Regions from separate parts of the Orenia sp. genome, predicted to be linked through region 1. Evidence: a T-box and tRNA genes for the amino acid it is inferred to sense, from the RefSeq annotation. Region 1 holds a T-box; the other holds one or more tRNA genes.
The links. The T-box of region 1 lies ahead of ileS (isoleucine--tRNA ligase). A T-box ahead of a tRNA ligase gene usually reads a tRNA of that ligase, here a tRNA-Ile.

Region 1 (9,153 bases):
GTTGAGTCTCTTGATTATCAAAGTGGCTATCAGCTACCTTAGCCCTAATCCTCTCAGCAATAGTATAGGCTATATCTTGGAATACATTTGGTAAAATAATAGCAAACTCTTCACCACCAAATCTACAAACTACATCATTATCTCTTATATTCTCCTCTAAGATTCTAGCCAGTTGTTTTAAAGCCTCATTTCCTGCCGGATGACCATTATTATCGTTATAAGCTTTAAAGTAGTCTATATCCATCATTAATAGAGCTAAAGAAACCTCTCTCTCTTTAGCAAACTCTATTTCTTGTTCAAGGCTTGTTTGAAAATGCCTCTGATTATAGATGCCTGTAAGGTTATCTTTAACAGCCATATTCTCTTTTAATTTATGCAATTTAGCATTCTGTATAGCCAAAGCAGCTTGATTGGCAAAGGGTAATAATGAGTCTATACTTTTATAAGTAATCTCTCTCTTATTAGCAATGTTATCGACAACCAAAACCCCAATAGCTCCACCTTTAACAATCAAAGGAACAATAGCAAAAGCCTCCATTCCCAATTGGGCAGCTAAAGTACATTGAAACTTATCATCAGGATCCATAAATTTAATATTATAAGGTTCTTTATTCTTAATTGTCTTAGTGGCTATATGCGCCTTATCTAACTGAAATGATAGGTTTTGAATAATATCATTTAATTTCTTATCACTTAACTCTAGTTCTTCCTGTACAGCAATCATGCCTTCTAAATTAATCTTATTTTTAGCAACATTCTGCCAAGTCTGTAAGCCTTCATGCTGGTCTAGAGGACCAATACCAATCTTACCTGTTAACCTAGTCTCATCTCCATCATCAATCAGAAATAAGATAGCACGATTAAATTCTAGACCATAGCCAGCTGTTACAGCAGATAAAATTATCTGCAATACTTTATCCAACTCCAATGTCCCTTGTAAAATAGCACTAATCTCTCTAAGAACCCGTAATTCTTTAATTTGATTTGATAACCCCATATTTAATTTAATAATACTTTTGATCTTATCTTCAATCATGTAATTTAGCCTTCCTAAAACTAAAGAGATAACTAGAAAAAAAGATAGATGATACATAATTTCTATAGTACTAAACTCTGCCCAGATCAGAGCAGGTAAGACCACTATAGATGTAATCACCCCTCCAATTGTCCCTGTTAAGATTGTGCTTGCTCCAACAAATAAATATAAAGAAGTAACTCCAATAATACTATTAACAGGATTTCCAAATAATGAATAATTTATAATAAAAAGTATTACAAGTCCAGATAATAAAAGATAAGAATTAGCCATCAATTTCCTATTAAAGGAGGATACCATAATTAAAGTTATAGGTAATATTATTGATATAAGTAAGAATACTATTATTTCTAACATACAATCCCTCCTCTTTTTAATTAATATTCTATACCTTATACCTTTCTCCTGCAAAACAATTATAAAATGTTAATAAATATTAACATTTTAAGCAATAAAATTTAACCTTTTCTCATAAATTAAAGTCTGTAAACAACCTTATTTAATAATTGGATATAGATATCCAAGTCTAAAGTGTAATTTAATGGATATATTACGACACTTTTAAAATTAGCGTGAGTGGGTGTGTGAGTGTGAGTAAACCCTAATAAAAAGAAGTTTTACACACACTCACAGTCATAGCTCACACTCGACACAAAGTGTCGTAATATCATTATATTGTTTCATTCTAAAGTTGTTTATCTATAATCAAGCACCAACTAATTTATTCCATTTTAGTTTAAATTTTATTGATAAAGTTGAATCTTTTATAGCTTAAAGATATAAGTCAGCAAAAGCTATCATATGCATAGATCAATAGAACAAAGAAAGCCTAATATTAAAAAGCTTGTAACTGAAAAATCAGTTACAAGCTTTTTAATCAAAGATTATAAACTATTTACTACTTCTAAACATCTAGCACATACTGTTGCATGTTCATCGTCTTCTCCAACAGTTTCACTGTAATTCCAGCAACGGTCACACTTTTCACCAGCTGCTTGAACTACAGCTACTTTAATATCAGACTCTTTTCCTTCATAGACATCCCCAGTTACTTGCTCATCAGCTGCTGCCAATTGAGCAACAGAGACGATAAATAACTCTGCTAAATTATCAAATTGAGTTAAGAAGTCATAAGTCTTTTCACTTGGATAAATCTTAATAGCTGCATCTAAAGGATGTCCTATTATCTTCTCCTTACGAGCAAGCTCTAATGCCTTAGAGACATCTTTTCTAATAGCTATCAGTCTATCCCATTTAGCTGCTAGCTCTTCATCAATATACTCCTCTTTAAGCTCTGGCCAGTCCTCTAAGAAGACACTCTCTGCATGGTCTCCAGGTAGATACTTCCAAATTTCTTCTGCTGTATGAACAATTACTGGAGCAATAATCTTAATCATTGTAGTTAAGATTTCATACATAGCAGTCTGACCTGAACGTCTAACTGGATCATTTGGTTCTAAAATATACATTCTATCTTTAAGAATATCCATATAGAAGGAGCTTAACTCTACTAAGCAGAAGTTATGAACAGCATGATAAATCTTATGATATTCATAATTTTCATAAGCATCTTCTACAGTTTTAACTAGCTTCTGTAACTGCATTAATACCCAACGATCAATTTCAGTTAATTCACTGTATGGTACTGTATTCTCTGCTGGATCAAAGTCAGCTAAGTTCCCTAAAATATAGCGAGAAGTATTTCTGATTCTACGATAAACCTCTGCATTCTCTTTAAAGATTTTATCAGAAACTCTCACATCCTCTTTAAAGTTAGAAGAAGCAACCCATAATCTCAAAATATCAGCACCATACTGCTTAATAATATCATGAGGTGACACGACATTACCAATAGATTTAGACATCTTCTTACCCTTCTCATCAACAGTAAATCCATTAGTTACAACAGTCTTATAAGGAGCTTCCCCTCTAGCAGCAATTGACGTTAATAAAGAAGAGTTGAACCAACCACGATATTGGTCTGTACCTTCAAGATAAAGATCAGCTGGTCTATCTAAGATATCATAATTCTCCAATACTGCTGCATGACTAACACCCGAATCAAACCAAACATCCATGATATCCGTCTCTTTTTCAAACTCACTACCTTCACAATCAGGACATTTGAACCCTGCTGGTAAGATTTCATTGGCATCTAACTCATACCAGATACCAGAACCCTTCTCTCCAAATAACTCTTTTACTGCTTCAATAGTCTCTTCAGTTACTACTGCCTCTCCACAATCTTTACAATAGAAGATTGGAATCGGTACTCCCCAGACTCTCTGACGAGAGATACACCAGTCTGTTCTATTCTCGATCATATTAGAGATTCTCTTTTCTCCCCATTCAGGATACCAAGTTACATTTCTAACAGCTTCTAAAGCTTCATCTTTGATATCTTCTACACTAGCAAACCATTGCTTAGTAGCTCTAAAGATAACTGGATTCTTACATCTCCAGCAATGTGGATAAGAGTGATCAATGAAGTTTAAGCTCATCAATAAATCCTGTTCTTTTAATAAGTTAGTCACTTTAATATTGGCATCATCATAGTACATACCTGCAAACTCTTCTCCAGCTTCCTCAGTAAAAGTTCCTGTATTGTCCATTGGAGCAAATACTGGAATATCGTAGTCTTGACAAACAACATAGTCATCATGACCATGACCTGGTGCTGTGTGGACACAACCAGAACCTTGCTCTAAGGTAACATGATCTCCTAAAATCACTTGTGATTCTCTATCATAAAATGGATGCTTACACTTAACACCCTCTAACTCTTGCCCTTTAAACTCTGCTACTATACTATATTCTTCAACCTTGCAAGTCTTCATCATCTGATCTAATAGCTCTTTAGCAGCAACAATTCTACCATTAGGAGTTTGAGAGATTACATAATCAAAGTCAGGATGAACTGAAATCGCCATATTTGATGGGATAGTCCATGGAGTAGTAGTCCAGATAACTACAAAATCATCAGCAGTTAACTCTTCTCCACCTAACACCTTGCCTTCTTTGACTGGAAACTTAACAAAAATTGAAGGTCCTCGACTATCTTGATATTCAATCTCTGCTTCTGCTAAGGCAGTTTCACAACTAGTACACCAATGTACTGGCTTCAACCCCTGGTATAATAGTCCTTTTAATGCCATCTGTCCAAAAACTTCAATCTGCTTAGCCTCATATTTAGGATCTAAAGTAACATAAGCATTATCCCAATCACCCCAAACGCCCAATCTCTTAAACTGACCTTTCTGTCGCTCTACATATTTTAAAGCATAATCTTTACACATATCTCTTAGCTCTGTAATAGATAGCTCTTTTCTCTTCTCACCTAACTCCTTAGTTACCTTATGCTCAATTGGTAACCCGTGAGTATCCCAACCTGGAACATAAGGTGCCTGAAATCCCTTTAAGTGATTATATCGAGTTACAATATCTTTTAAAGTCTTTTGTAAAGAATGACCAAGATGGATATCCCCATTTGCATAAGGAGGTCCATCATGTAAGATAAATTGCTTAGCCCCTTCTCTTTTCTTTAATGCTTTCTCATAGATTTGATTCTCTTCCCAAAACTGTTGGAATTCCGGCTCACGCTTTGCTAAGCTAGCACGCATTGGAAATTCAGTCTTCGGTAGATTTAACGTATCCTTATAATTCATTTTTTACACCCCTCTTTTTATAGTTGACAGTTGACAGTGTACAGTTGACAGTTAAAACCTTTAAATATCTTATATTCTTTACAGGTTAAAGTAGTATCTATACACTGTGAACTATATTATAGGCAAAATAAACATACAACCTTTTTTCAACCACGAATCTCACTAATTTACACGAATTAGTGAAAAATTATATTAATAAATTAATTCTTTAATCATTAATCTTTTTATTCATGTTTCATCTGTGTTAATTCGTAGCTAACAATTCTTTTTTATTAAATAATCATCTAAAGATTTTGAACTTATTCACACTGACTACTGACACTCACACTACAAGGTGAAGTCTTTTTCACCTTGTATGTACAAAAAATAAAAAATCTCCTCCCAACAAGGGACGAGGTTATTATCGCGGTACCACCCTAATTAGTATATAAAGTAGCCAACAAATAGCTACCAAACATACTCACTTAAACAGAATAACGGTCTGCATCCGATCTCTCTTACTGTTAAGTTCAGAGAAATAGCTAAGAGGTGATCTTCAATATAGCTTCTGTTGCCAGGCTTCCACCATTCCCCAGTTCGCTCTAACTTTCACTATACCTACTCTTCTCTATCTTTGCTGTTTTTGAATATAACATTTTGTCTTATATTATAATATAGATTTTAAGCTTAGTCAATGAATAATTAAAATTTGAAGTATTATACAATAGATTAATAGAGATTCGTGAATCTAGAATAGAATTTAACCATAGCGTTATCGAGAGATAGTGCGACACTTTGTGTCGAGTGTGAGCTATGAGTGTGAGTGTGTGTAAAACTTCTTTTTATTGGGTTTACTCACACTCACACACCCACTCACACTTATAAAAAGTGTCCCAATATACCCATTAAGTTTCATTTTCAGTTAACATACCTATATTATATATTCTTATAAATTAAAATAAATAATTGAATAAAATATATTATCTCTCTACAGTTTCAAATAACCAAATCATTGATATAAGCTTAACTTCTTTCTATAATCAAGCCCTTCAAAAAATTTTGCCACGAATCTCCCGAATCCACACGAATAAATATCAAAAGATTATATTTATAAATTAATTCTTTAATCTCTTGATTCGTGTTTCATCTGTGTCAATTCGTGGCTAACTATTTTAATTTATCTTCTTTAAGAGGCTATATAATCTCTGAAAAATCATAGTCTATTTATCTTTTCAATATATATTGATTATCTTCTTACTTACTTAACTTCTTTAACCTTGAATAAACCTCAACCTCATCAGCTGATAATTTATCAGCACTCATAGAATGCTCTAAATAATCCACTGCTTTATTTCCTGAATTATCTTTCAAATTAGCATCTGCCTTATAATTAAGTAACAACTCTGTAATAAAGTTATTCCCTTCATAAGCTGATTCGATTAAAGCAGTCTTTCCTTGCTTATCTTGAATATCAGTATCTGCTTCATTTCTCAATAACTCTCTGACAGCTCCTACATTATTAGCTTTAGATGCCTTCATTAACGGAGTTCTTCCTTGATCATCTTGTTGATTAATATCTATTCCATTTGCAATCACTTCTTTTACTTTTTCAGTCGATGCAGTATCCCAGTTTATAACTTCTGTAGCAGAATTACCAAATGTAGTAACCGCTTCTTCTGCATCTGAAGTCTCTTTTTTGCTGACTTCTTGCTTAGTACTAGAGCTTGAGTCATTGGGAGTATTTACTTGAGACTGTTGAGTATCCTTTCCATTAGAGCAACCCATAATTACCAAAATCAAGATTAAACTTAAACTTAAATAGAATTTTTTTAACTTAATATTAATCATCTCCTTTCATAAAATTTTTCTAAAAAATCAAGTCTAACCTTTACAACAACTAACCGCCACCTCCTTCCTACTTACATGTACTAATACCTAAATTATACCACATCACTTCAATAAACCCCAAACTTAGAATTATATTTTTTGTCACTTATATAGATATATATTTTTTTCCTTATCTCTTCAAATAATTTTTTACTTACTATTTGACTCAGAAGTTACTAAATCTAATTTAGCTAAAGTAACAAACTCAAAACTTCAGGAACAACACCCCAAGCAAAAAGACTACCTAGATAATAATCTAAATAGTCTTTTTAATCTGCACTCATACTCATACTTATATATTTTTTAACATCTCTACAACTATCTGATAAGAATTATCAGCAGCTATCTTCGCAAATTCATCAAAGGATATATTTGCCTCACCATCAGCCTTATCAGACATAGAACGGATAATTACAAAGGGTTTGGCATTTAAAAAGCAGACCTGGCCTACTGCAGCCCCTTCCATCTCAGTACAACACCCAGCAAAAATCTCTTCTAACCAAGCCACCTTCTCTCTATCAGCAATAAACTGATCTCCTGATAAGATACGACCTATCAAGACCTTGATATCCTCATCAGCAGTTACCTTCTCTCCAGCATCTTTAGCTAAATTAACCAACCTCTGCTCTGCTGCAAAAAAGACTCTATCCAACCCAGGAACCTCACCATACTCTCTGCCAAATCCTGTGACATCAATATCATGCTGTGCCACCTCATTAGAGATTACTATATCACCAACATCTAGAGTCGGATCAACAGCACCAGCCACCCCTGTAAAGATAATCTCATCTATATCAAAATCATCAATTAATATCTGAGTACAGACGGCAGCATTTACCTTACCAATTCCACTTCTCACTAATACGACCTCTTTACCAATTAACTCTCCTTCATAAAACTCCATACTCGCTTTATTAAGAGTATTTCTTAACTCTAAATCTTTCTTTAGTAGCTCGATCTCGATATCCATTGCTCCAATAATACCTATTTTCAATCACTTCCACTCCCCACATCTTAATTACTTAATGTTTTTACTCGTCACCCATCACTCATTACTGCCCTTAAGTTGTTACCATCGACTTTACTTTAACACCATGAATATTTCCAACCTTTCCTGCTAGAGCACCTATCTGGTCATTTGTTCCATCTACAATTAAAGAGATAATATTTAATCCTCTATCTTGATATGGTAATCCCATTCTTCCTACAATAATATCCCCATAATCTGCTAAAATATTATTAACCTGTGTTGCAGCTCCTTTACGGTCACTGATTACAATACCAATTACCGCTACCCTTTTTTCCATTCCAGCTCCCCCTTATTCTGCTAACTTCTCTTCAGATTTTAAGGTCTCAACCTCTTCCATTTCTCTTATATCTTCCTCTTCTTCTAACATCTCTAAATGACTCTGTAATAATGTCTTGAATCTAATTTTAAATAACCGTTCATTCTCTAACAACTGTTGATAATCTCTATACTTATCTTCACTCTGTTTTCTAGCATCCATCAGTTGCTTCTTTGCCTCAAATTCAGCCTCATCAAGCAATTTATTGGCTTTAACTTCTGCTCCTTCAATAAGGTTTTTAGCCTTAAGCTCAGCATCTTTAAGCATCTCTTGAGCCTTTCTATTAGCTTCTTCTAAGGTAGATTCTGCTTTATCCTTAGCCTGTTGCTTCTGATCTTCAGCAAATTTATGGGCCTTATTTACAGTCTCATCTAAAGATTGTTGTAGCTCTTCATACTTCTTCAGCTCTGAGCTTAAATCATCAACAAGAGAATTCAATCGGGTCTGTTCTGATATCATCTCTTCATAATATACTGCGACTAACTCTAAAAAATCATCTACTTCTTGTGTATCATATCCTCTTAGGCTCTTTTTAAACTTTCTATTATAGATATCTGCTGGTGTTAAAGACATAAGTATCTCCTCCTAGATATATCGCTTTAATCTTAATTTAATCCTTCCTCGATTGGATTCACCCAATAACTCATCTATCTCTACCCTACCTCTACCTCTAATTGAGATAATATCATCTGCATTTAAAGAATAGGCTGGGTTGTCAATAACTTTCCAATTAACTTTGACCTTCCCTTGTTCTATCTCTTTACTCATCTTACTTCGCGATGTTGAAAAACCAGAACTGGCAACAGAGTCTAGACGCAAAGAAGCTACAGTAGTCTCAATCTCCTTAATCCTCTCTGGTTCTATCTGCAAATTATCAAAATCAATCTCCTCTATCTCTACCCCAATCCTATGTACTTTATCTAAATTTAATTTGATATAATCTTTGATCTCTTCAGCCACTATAGCTTGACAACCATCTTGATATAAAACTAAATCACCAACCATCTCTCGCTTAATCCCTGTTCCTAAGATAGAGCCTAAAAAGTCTCGATGGCTTACCTCTTGAAATTCAAATCTCCCTCTAATATCTAGTAGCACAATTGGACTCTCAACCAATTCCGCTAGATAATAATCAGGGGTCAAAGCTAATCGCTTCCTTTCAGCTTGCTTATAACCACCATACTCCCAAAAGTTCAAGTCTGCTATCTGCTCTAAAATAGGTTTAGCCAAATAAAGATGA
Region 2 (6,930 bases), on a different contig from region 1:
TATTATGGCTAAATTTTATTCTAGATTCACGAACCTATAGTATATAGGATTTTTAATTGATATTTTGATTTTTAGCTAAGATGATTTAATGTAAAATGATAATAGCATTGTATCTTTAATCTCAAGATGCTATACTGTAACAGAGTAATGAAAAAAGAAGTTTATCTGGAGTTGAAATAATATGAATATCTCTTTATATGAATTGTTGTTTAGTATCTCTCATATTACAGATATGATTGATAGCAATTTAAATAGTCATCATGAACAGGTTGCTTACATAAGTTTTAGACTAGCTGAAGAACTGGGCTTGCCAGAGGATCAAAAGAAGAATTTAATCTTATCAGCAGCTATTCATGATATTGGAGCTTTTTCGATTAAGCGTCGACTGGAAACCTTGACCTTTGAAGCCAATAATGGCTTTGAACATGCTGAAGCAGGAGCTTATTTGGTAAGCTCCTTTAATGCTTTTGCTGATTTGGTACCTATAATTAGGTATCATCATTTGGAATGGAATTATGGTAAGGGAAGGGAGTTTAAAGGTAGAGATGTTCCTCTATCTAGCCATCTACTCCATTTAGCAGATAGAATAGCAATTCTAATTAATAAGAATGGGAACATATTGAATCAAAGAAATAGTATAGTGAAGATTATTAAAGACTATTCTGGTAATATGCTCCATCCTAAACTGGTTAAAGTTTTTCAAAAGTTATCTTATAAAGAGGATTTTTGGTTTGCAGTTATAAATACTGATATAATCAGAAAAGATTTAAAGAAAGCGTTCAATGATTGGGAATTGGAGCTAAATCTTAATGGTTTATTAGATTTGAGTAAGTTTTATAGTAAAATTATAGATTTTAGAAGTAACTTTACAGCAACACACTCTAAAGGTGTAGCTATAATAGCCAGAGAGATAGCTAATCTATTAAAATGGTCTCAAAATAAGGCTAGTAAGATAGAGATATCTGGTTATCTACATGATCTAGGGAAGTTAGCAGTACCTACGGAAATATTAGAGAAACCAGGAAAATTAACTAATAATGAGATGAATATTATTAAGAGCCATACCTTTTATACTTATCATGCTTTGGATTCAATAGAAGGCTTTGGAGAGATTAAAGAATGGGCAGCTTTTCATCATGAGCGCTTAGATGGTACAGGCTATCCTTTTAAGCATAATGGGAAGAGGCTATCTGTTGGTAGCAGGATTTTGGCAGTTGCTGATATCTTTACAGCCCTTACCGAAGATCGACCTTATCGAGCAGGTATGGGTAAGGATAAGACTTTGATGATATTAGACTCTATGGCTAGAGAGAAGGCTATAGATGGAGATATAGTGGCAAAGATAGAGGAGAACTATGATTTAGTAAATAGTATTCGCCAATCTGCACAGAACAATATAAAAAAGGATTATAGTTTATTATTTTAACAGTCAAAGGGTGACTGATTTTTTAAGCTGGGGAATTAATTCCTCGGTTTTTTAATTTTTACAGTTATAATTGAGTAGCAATATCTAATATGTATTTTTAGAAATCAGTTGTCAGTAGTCTAGAAATTATAAATTTTATTACAAAAAATAAAAAATCTGCCTTACAGGCAGTTCTTTTAATAGTTATTAAATTAAATGGTGGACCTGGGAGGATTTGAACCTCCGACCTATCGGTTATGAGCCGAGTGCTCTGACCAACTGAGCTACAGGTCCATAGTGTTTATTTTTTGTAACAACAATTAACATTATAACTAAAATAACCTTGACTGTCAAGAATAAATTTAATATCAATATTAAGAACATTATTAATCTAAATGAATAGTATAGTTATGAGTGTGTTAAATAGTATAGATTAGCTGTAGCTATTTAAGTGTAAAGTGGAAGTGAATGGGGATAGTGCGACACTTTTAGGAATCAGGAGTCAGGAACCAGTTATCAGTAAAACAGACTGATTCCAGATTCCCGATTCCTGACACGAAAGTGTCGCACTACCTCTCTATTATTTCGTTCTAAAAGTTGTTTATCTACATTGTATAGGAATTAGGAGGAGATATCTATGGTAAATTTATTCAGCAGAAGAATAGCCTGTGCTAAGATTAAAGGTGGTCCTTTAGCTCCAGCCATAAGAGGTATAGTCTACTTTATACCAGTTAATGGTGGAACTAAGGTCTCTGTAGAGGTTAGTGGTTTACCTCCTTATCAATCAGCTAGAGATGGAGAAGACCCAATTGGGCCCCATGCTTTTCATATTCATGAATTTGGCAATTGTAAGATAGGAGATCCTAATAACCCTTTTCAGGCAGCAGGAGGTCATTATGATCCAGATAAACAGCCCCATGGTAACCATGCAGGAGACCTTCCTGTATTATTTTCTAATAATGGCTATGCCAGAATGAGTTTCTTTACTAATAAATTTGAGGTAGAAGATATTGTGGGACGTTCCGTTATTATACATCAGAATCCTGATGATTATCGGAGCCAACCAGCTGGAGATGCTGGTAAGAGGTTGGCTTGTGGAATAATTGAATGGAGTTAGATTTTATAATTCAAGAGCAAGGTACTTGCTTTGTTCTTGAATTTATTTTTTAAAGTTGGACAAACTATGGCGAAAATGGTTAGAGAAGATGGAGGGATTAGATGTTAAGAGAGCGAAAGGTTAAAGAGCCATGTGTAGCTATTGGAGAAGGGATTGAAGGTGATGTGATTCAAGGCCTTTTGAACATACTACCTACAGATAAGGTGATTAGTGCCAGGGATAGAGTAACTATTACTCCAAATTGGGTAAATGATAATACAACCCAGACTGGAACAGTGGTGGGACCTGAATCTTTAAGAAAGTTGATTCAATATATTAAAGGAAAATCTCCTGCTAGAATAGTTATAGCTACTGGCTCTGGTGGAGCAGATACCAAAGAGGTAATGAAGAAGACAGGATATCAACAGATTATTGAAGATGAAGGGATAGAGTTTGTTGATTTAAATTATGGTCCTTATGAGGAGTTTGAACTTGATCATCCAATCATTAAGAAGATTAAATTGAATAAAATATTGACTGAAACAGATTTTTTAATCTCTTATACTCAGATTAAGCACCATGAGGAGGCAACGGTATCTTTAGGAATTAAAAATATTGCTCTGGCATGGCCTCCAGCTGAGATCCATGGATTTCCTAAAGCAGATAGAGGAATCCATGAATACTTACATGAATTTATAGTGGCTATGGCAAAGTTGATTCCTATAGATTTGACGATTTTAAGTGGTGATAATGGAATGGTAGGTACAGGACCTTCTCATGGCAAGCCTGTAAATGCTGATTTAGTAGTGGCAGGTACAGATCCTATTGCTACAGATGTGGTAGGAGCAAGGTTATTAGGTTTTCGTCAACAAGCTATCTCCTATCTCCATCAATTGATTAAGTCAAAAGTAGGAGAAGGGGATTTAAGAAATATTAATCTAATGGGAATGCCCCTAAATCAAGCAGAAGAGAAGTTCAGTCAAGCTGCTTATGGATACAAGATAGTATTAGATAAGACTGAAATTTTGCCACTTCATTTAAGATCTAAGACTCATTGATTAATCTCCTGTTTTTTAATGTTGATAAGAATTGATATAATATAATAGATAAAGGGACACTTTGGTTGTTAGGTAGGTAGATGGTTAGGAACTGCCTAACTACCTAACCCTCCAACTCCCAACTACCAAAGTAAAAAGTATCGCAATATCCCCATTAAATATCACTACTTACATTAAAGCTTAACTAGCATAGCAGATGATTATAGCACTTTAATAAACACGAAATTAAGTCTCCCATAATATTATAAAAGAAGAGTATGAAAAGGGGGAGATTTAGTTGTATAAATTAACCAATAAAGAAGAGTTTATAGTTGTGACTGGAAATGATATAATAAATGAGACAGAGTCTAAAGCGATTTGTAGAAAAATAAAGGAATTATTGGAATTTAAGACAGGTGCTAATAAATTATTATTAGATGTAAGAGGGGTTAATCTAGATGCTAGTCAATTTGATATCTTTATTCAGTACCTGTCGAAGGTGAAGGTAACTAGAATTTCAATTGTTCTGCCAGAGTTAATTAATAAGTTCAAATTCAAATTATGGAGAAGAAAGTATAAAAACTATGCTGAAATAGAGCAGTTTATGACATTAGAAGAGGCACAAAATTGGTTAAAGAAGGGATAATTGTTGATGATAGCAATAAGTTCTTGTTTATTAGGTGAAGACTGTAAATATAATGGTAATAATAATTACAATATTAGGCTAGCAGAGTTAATAGAAGATAAAGAGATTATCAGTATCTGTCCTGAACTTCTTGGGGGATTAAGTATTCCTCGACCACCTGCTGAGATTCAAGGTGGTGAGGGGAAAGATGTGTTAGAAGGTACTGCAAGGGTTGTAGATAAAGAAGGGAATGATATTACTGATAACTTTATTGAGGGTGCTAAGAGATCATTAGCTTTAATCAAAAAGAGAGGGTGTACTCTAGCGATATTAAAGGCTAGAAGCCCTTCCTGTGGTAGTAGATTGATATATGATGGGGATTTTATTGGAGCTAAAAGAGTTGGAGCAGGAGTTACCACAGCCTTATTACAAAAAGAAGGAATTGAAGTATTTAATGAAGAAGAGATAGATAGGATAATTACTAAATTATAATTTTTTAATAAAAAGTAATAGGATAAAAATAAGTATATTTAATGATATTTATTCTATTTTATGAAATCGATTGAAATAATCTTAACTTAAGGAGGATAACTGTGAATATAGTTTTATATCAACCACAAATACCACCTAATACTGGAAATATTGCTCGGACTTGTGCCTGCACTGGGTCAAGCTTACATCTAATTAGACCTTTAGGCTTTTCAACTGATGAAAAGACTGTTAAACGAGCAGGATTGGATTATTGGGACAAATTAGATATTCATTATTATGATAGTTTAGAAGAGTTATTTGAGAGGTATAGTGATAGCAATTTTTATTTTTCTACTAAATATGCTAAGTATCATTATACAGATATAGAATATGGATCTGATGACTTTTTGGTTTTTGGTAGGGAGACTACAGGTTTACCTGATAATATTATCAAGGATTATCCTGATAATTGTATTAGAATTCCAATGAAGGCTGAGACTAGATCACTTAATTTAGCTAATTCAGTATGTATAGTTTTGTATGAAGCATTAAGGCAGACTAGTTTTTCGGAGTTATTATAATAATTATTATCTTTATAGTATTTTTTTATTGAGGAGGGGAACAATGAAAGATATAGCTTACATAAGTGGACAATTTATAGAACAATCTAAAGCAAAGGTTTCTATTGAAGATAGGGGATTTCAGTTTGGTGATGGGATCTATGAAGTTATTAAATTATATGATGGAAAATTATTCAAAGCTGATGAGCATTTAAGAAGATTATTAAATAGTGCAGATTTGATTAGACTTAAGGTCAAGCATACCTTAGAGGAGTTAAAAAAGATTGCCTTAGAGGTTATAGATAAGAATAGAAATAACCAATCTGGAAGTCTCTATATACAGGTAACCCGTGGGGTCTCGCCTAGAAATCATAGTTTTAATCCTGACCTTGACCCTACAATTATTATGTATCTTTTACCACCTCAGCCTTTTCCAGAAGAGTTATGGGAGAATGGTGTTAATGCAGTAACCCTGTTAGATACTAGATGGAGTTATTGTAATATAAAAACTACTAATTTACTTCCTAATATTTTGGCTAATCAGGAGGCTAAAGACCAAGGTGCTTTTGAAGGTTTTTTTGTTTCATCTGATAATATTGTAATTGAAGGGACTAGTAGTAATGTATTTATAGTTAAGGATGATTTAGTTATGACTCATCCAATTACTAATAAATTATTGAGTGGTATTACTAGGGAGATAGTATTGGAACTTGCTGAAGAAGAGTTTGAAGCTAAAGAGATAACCTTTACAGTAGAAGAGCTTTATGAGGCTGATGAAGTCTTTGTTACTAGTACTACTAAGGAAGTTCTTGGTGTTGTAGAGGTTGATGGTAGAAAAATTAATAATGGAAAGATTGGTCCATTGACAAAAAAATTGCATAGTATTTATAGAGATTATAGGGAGAATACTGATAACTTTTAGTTCTTTAAATTAGATTAGTTTTAGTTAAATATTATCGTAAATTAAAATAGTAAGGAGAGATTTGATATGAAAAAAGGACTAGAATTAGAGTTACATGTTTGGCAAGAGGTAATAAGTCTATTGAAGTATGATTATGAGCACAGTGATAATCAGCAAAGTAAAGAAGAGTTGACTGCAAAGATTATAGATGCTAGTGAAAAAATCAAATTATTAAAATCTAAAATAAGAGAAGTCAGAGAAGAGCAATTAGCTAGTTTAGAGAAAGGGAGTTATGAAGAGAAGGTTTCATAATTTCTAATTGATAGCTTATAATCTATCAGTAACTTAATCATAGCTTTCTTCCTATTTATTTAAGAGCTAATCTTAATCAAATCTTCTAAATTCAATAATTGACTAATCTTTAATTAAAGCAGTTTTTCACTTGCTTATTCAAAACAGATAAGGAGTGATAAGTATAATAGGGTATGCTAAAATAAATGATGATAATTTTGATCAAATAATTAGTTCTAATAAGAATTTATTGATACTTTTTACTTCAAAAAACTGTGGTTATTGCCAGATTGCTAAAAAGAACCTAAATCAAGTCATAGATTCATTTCCCGAAATTTTAGTTTATGAATGTTCTATTTTAAATTCTCAAAAGATTGTAGAGCGATATCAGGTATCTAGTGTACCTATATTGAAGCTATTTATAGGAGGAAAGGTTGTATATACTGCTTTTGGAATAAGAGAGAGTAGTGACTTATACTATCAGATAAAGTCCTTCTTATAATGGAAAAAGGCGAAGGTGATTTAAATCATCCTCGCCTTTTGT

Region 2: it encodes a tRNA-Ile, which carries the amino acid that the T-box ahead of ileS (isoleucine--tRNA ligase) is inferred to sense. The anticodon was not compared.

The regions. Positions count from the first base shown of each region.
Region 1 covers NZ_JBSQYM010000019.1:16,512-25,664, reverse strand. Annotated here, with positions in the region: gene ACTCDL_RS03645 (sensor domain-containing diguanylate cyclase) at 1-1,393, opposite strand, end outside; gene ileS (isoleucine--tRNA ligase) at 1,921-4,701, opposite strand; T-box leader at 5,086-5,324, opposite strand; gene ACTCDL_RS03635 (ankyrin repeat domain-containing protein) at 5,935-6,528, opposite strand; gene ACTCDL_RS03630 (5'-methylthioadenosine/adenosylhomocysteine nucleosidase) at 6,860-7,561, opposite strand; gene ACTCDL_RS03625 (TM1266 family iron-only hydrogenase system putative regulator) at 7,629-7,874, opposite strand; gene ACTCDL_RS03620 (DivIVA domain-containing protein) at 7,887-8,486, opposite strand; gene ACTCDL_RS03615 (photosystem II S4 domain protein) at 8,499-9,153, opposite strand, start outside.
Region 2 covers NZ_JBSQYM010000144.1:534-7,463, reverse strand. Annotated here, with positions in the region: gene ACTCDL_RS12645 (HD-GYP domain-containing protein) at 182-1,426, shown strand; tRNA gene ACTCDL_RS12640 (tRNA-Ile) at 1,623-1,699, opposite strand; gene ACTCDL_RS12635 (superoxide dismutase family protein) at 2,043-2,522, shown strand; gene ACTCDL_RS12630 (DUF362 domain-containing protein) at 2,624-3,559, shown strand; gene ACTCDL_RS12625 (hypothetical protein) at 3,837-4,184, shown strand; gene ACTCDL_RS12620 (2-thiouracil desulfurase family protein) at 4,191-4,655, shown strand; gene trmL (tRNA (uridine(34)/cytosine(34)/5-carboxymethylaminomethyluridine(34)-2'-O)-methyltransferase TrmL) at 4,751-5,215, shown strand; gene dat (D-amino-acid transaminase) at 5,259-6,116, shown strand; gene ACTCDL_RS12605 (hypothetical protein) at 6,183-6,407, shown strand; gene ACTCDL_RS12600 (thioredoxin family protein) at 6,562-6,888, shown strand.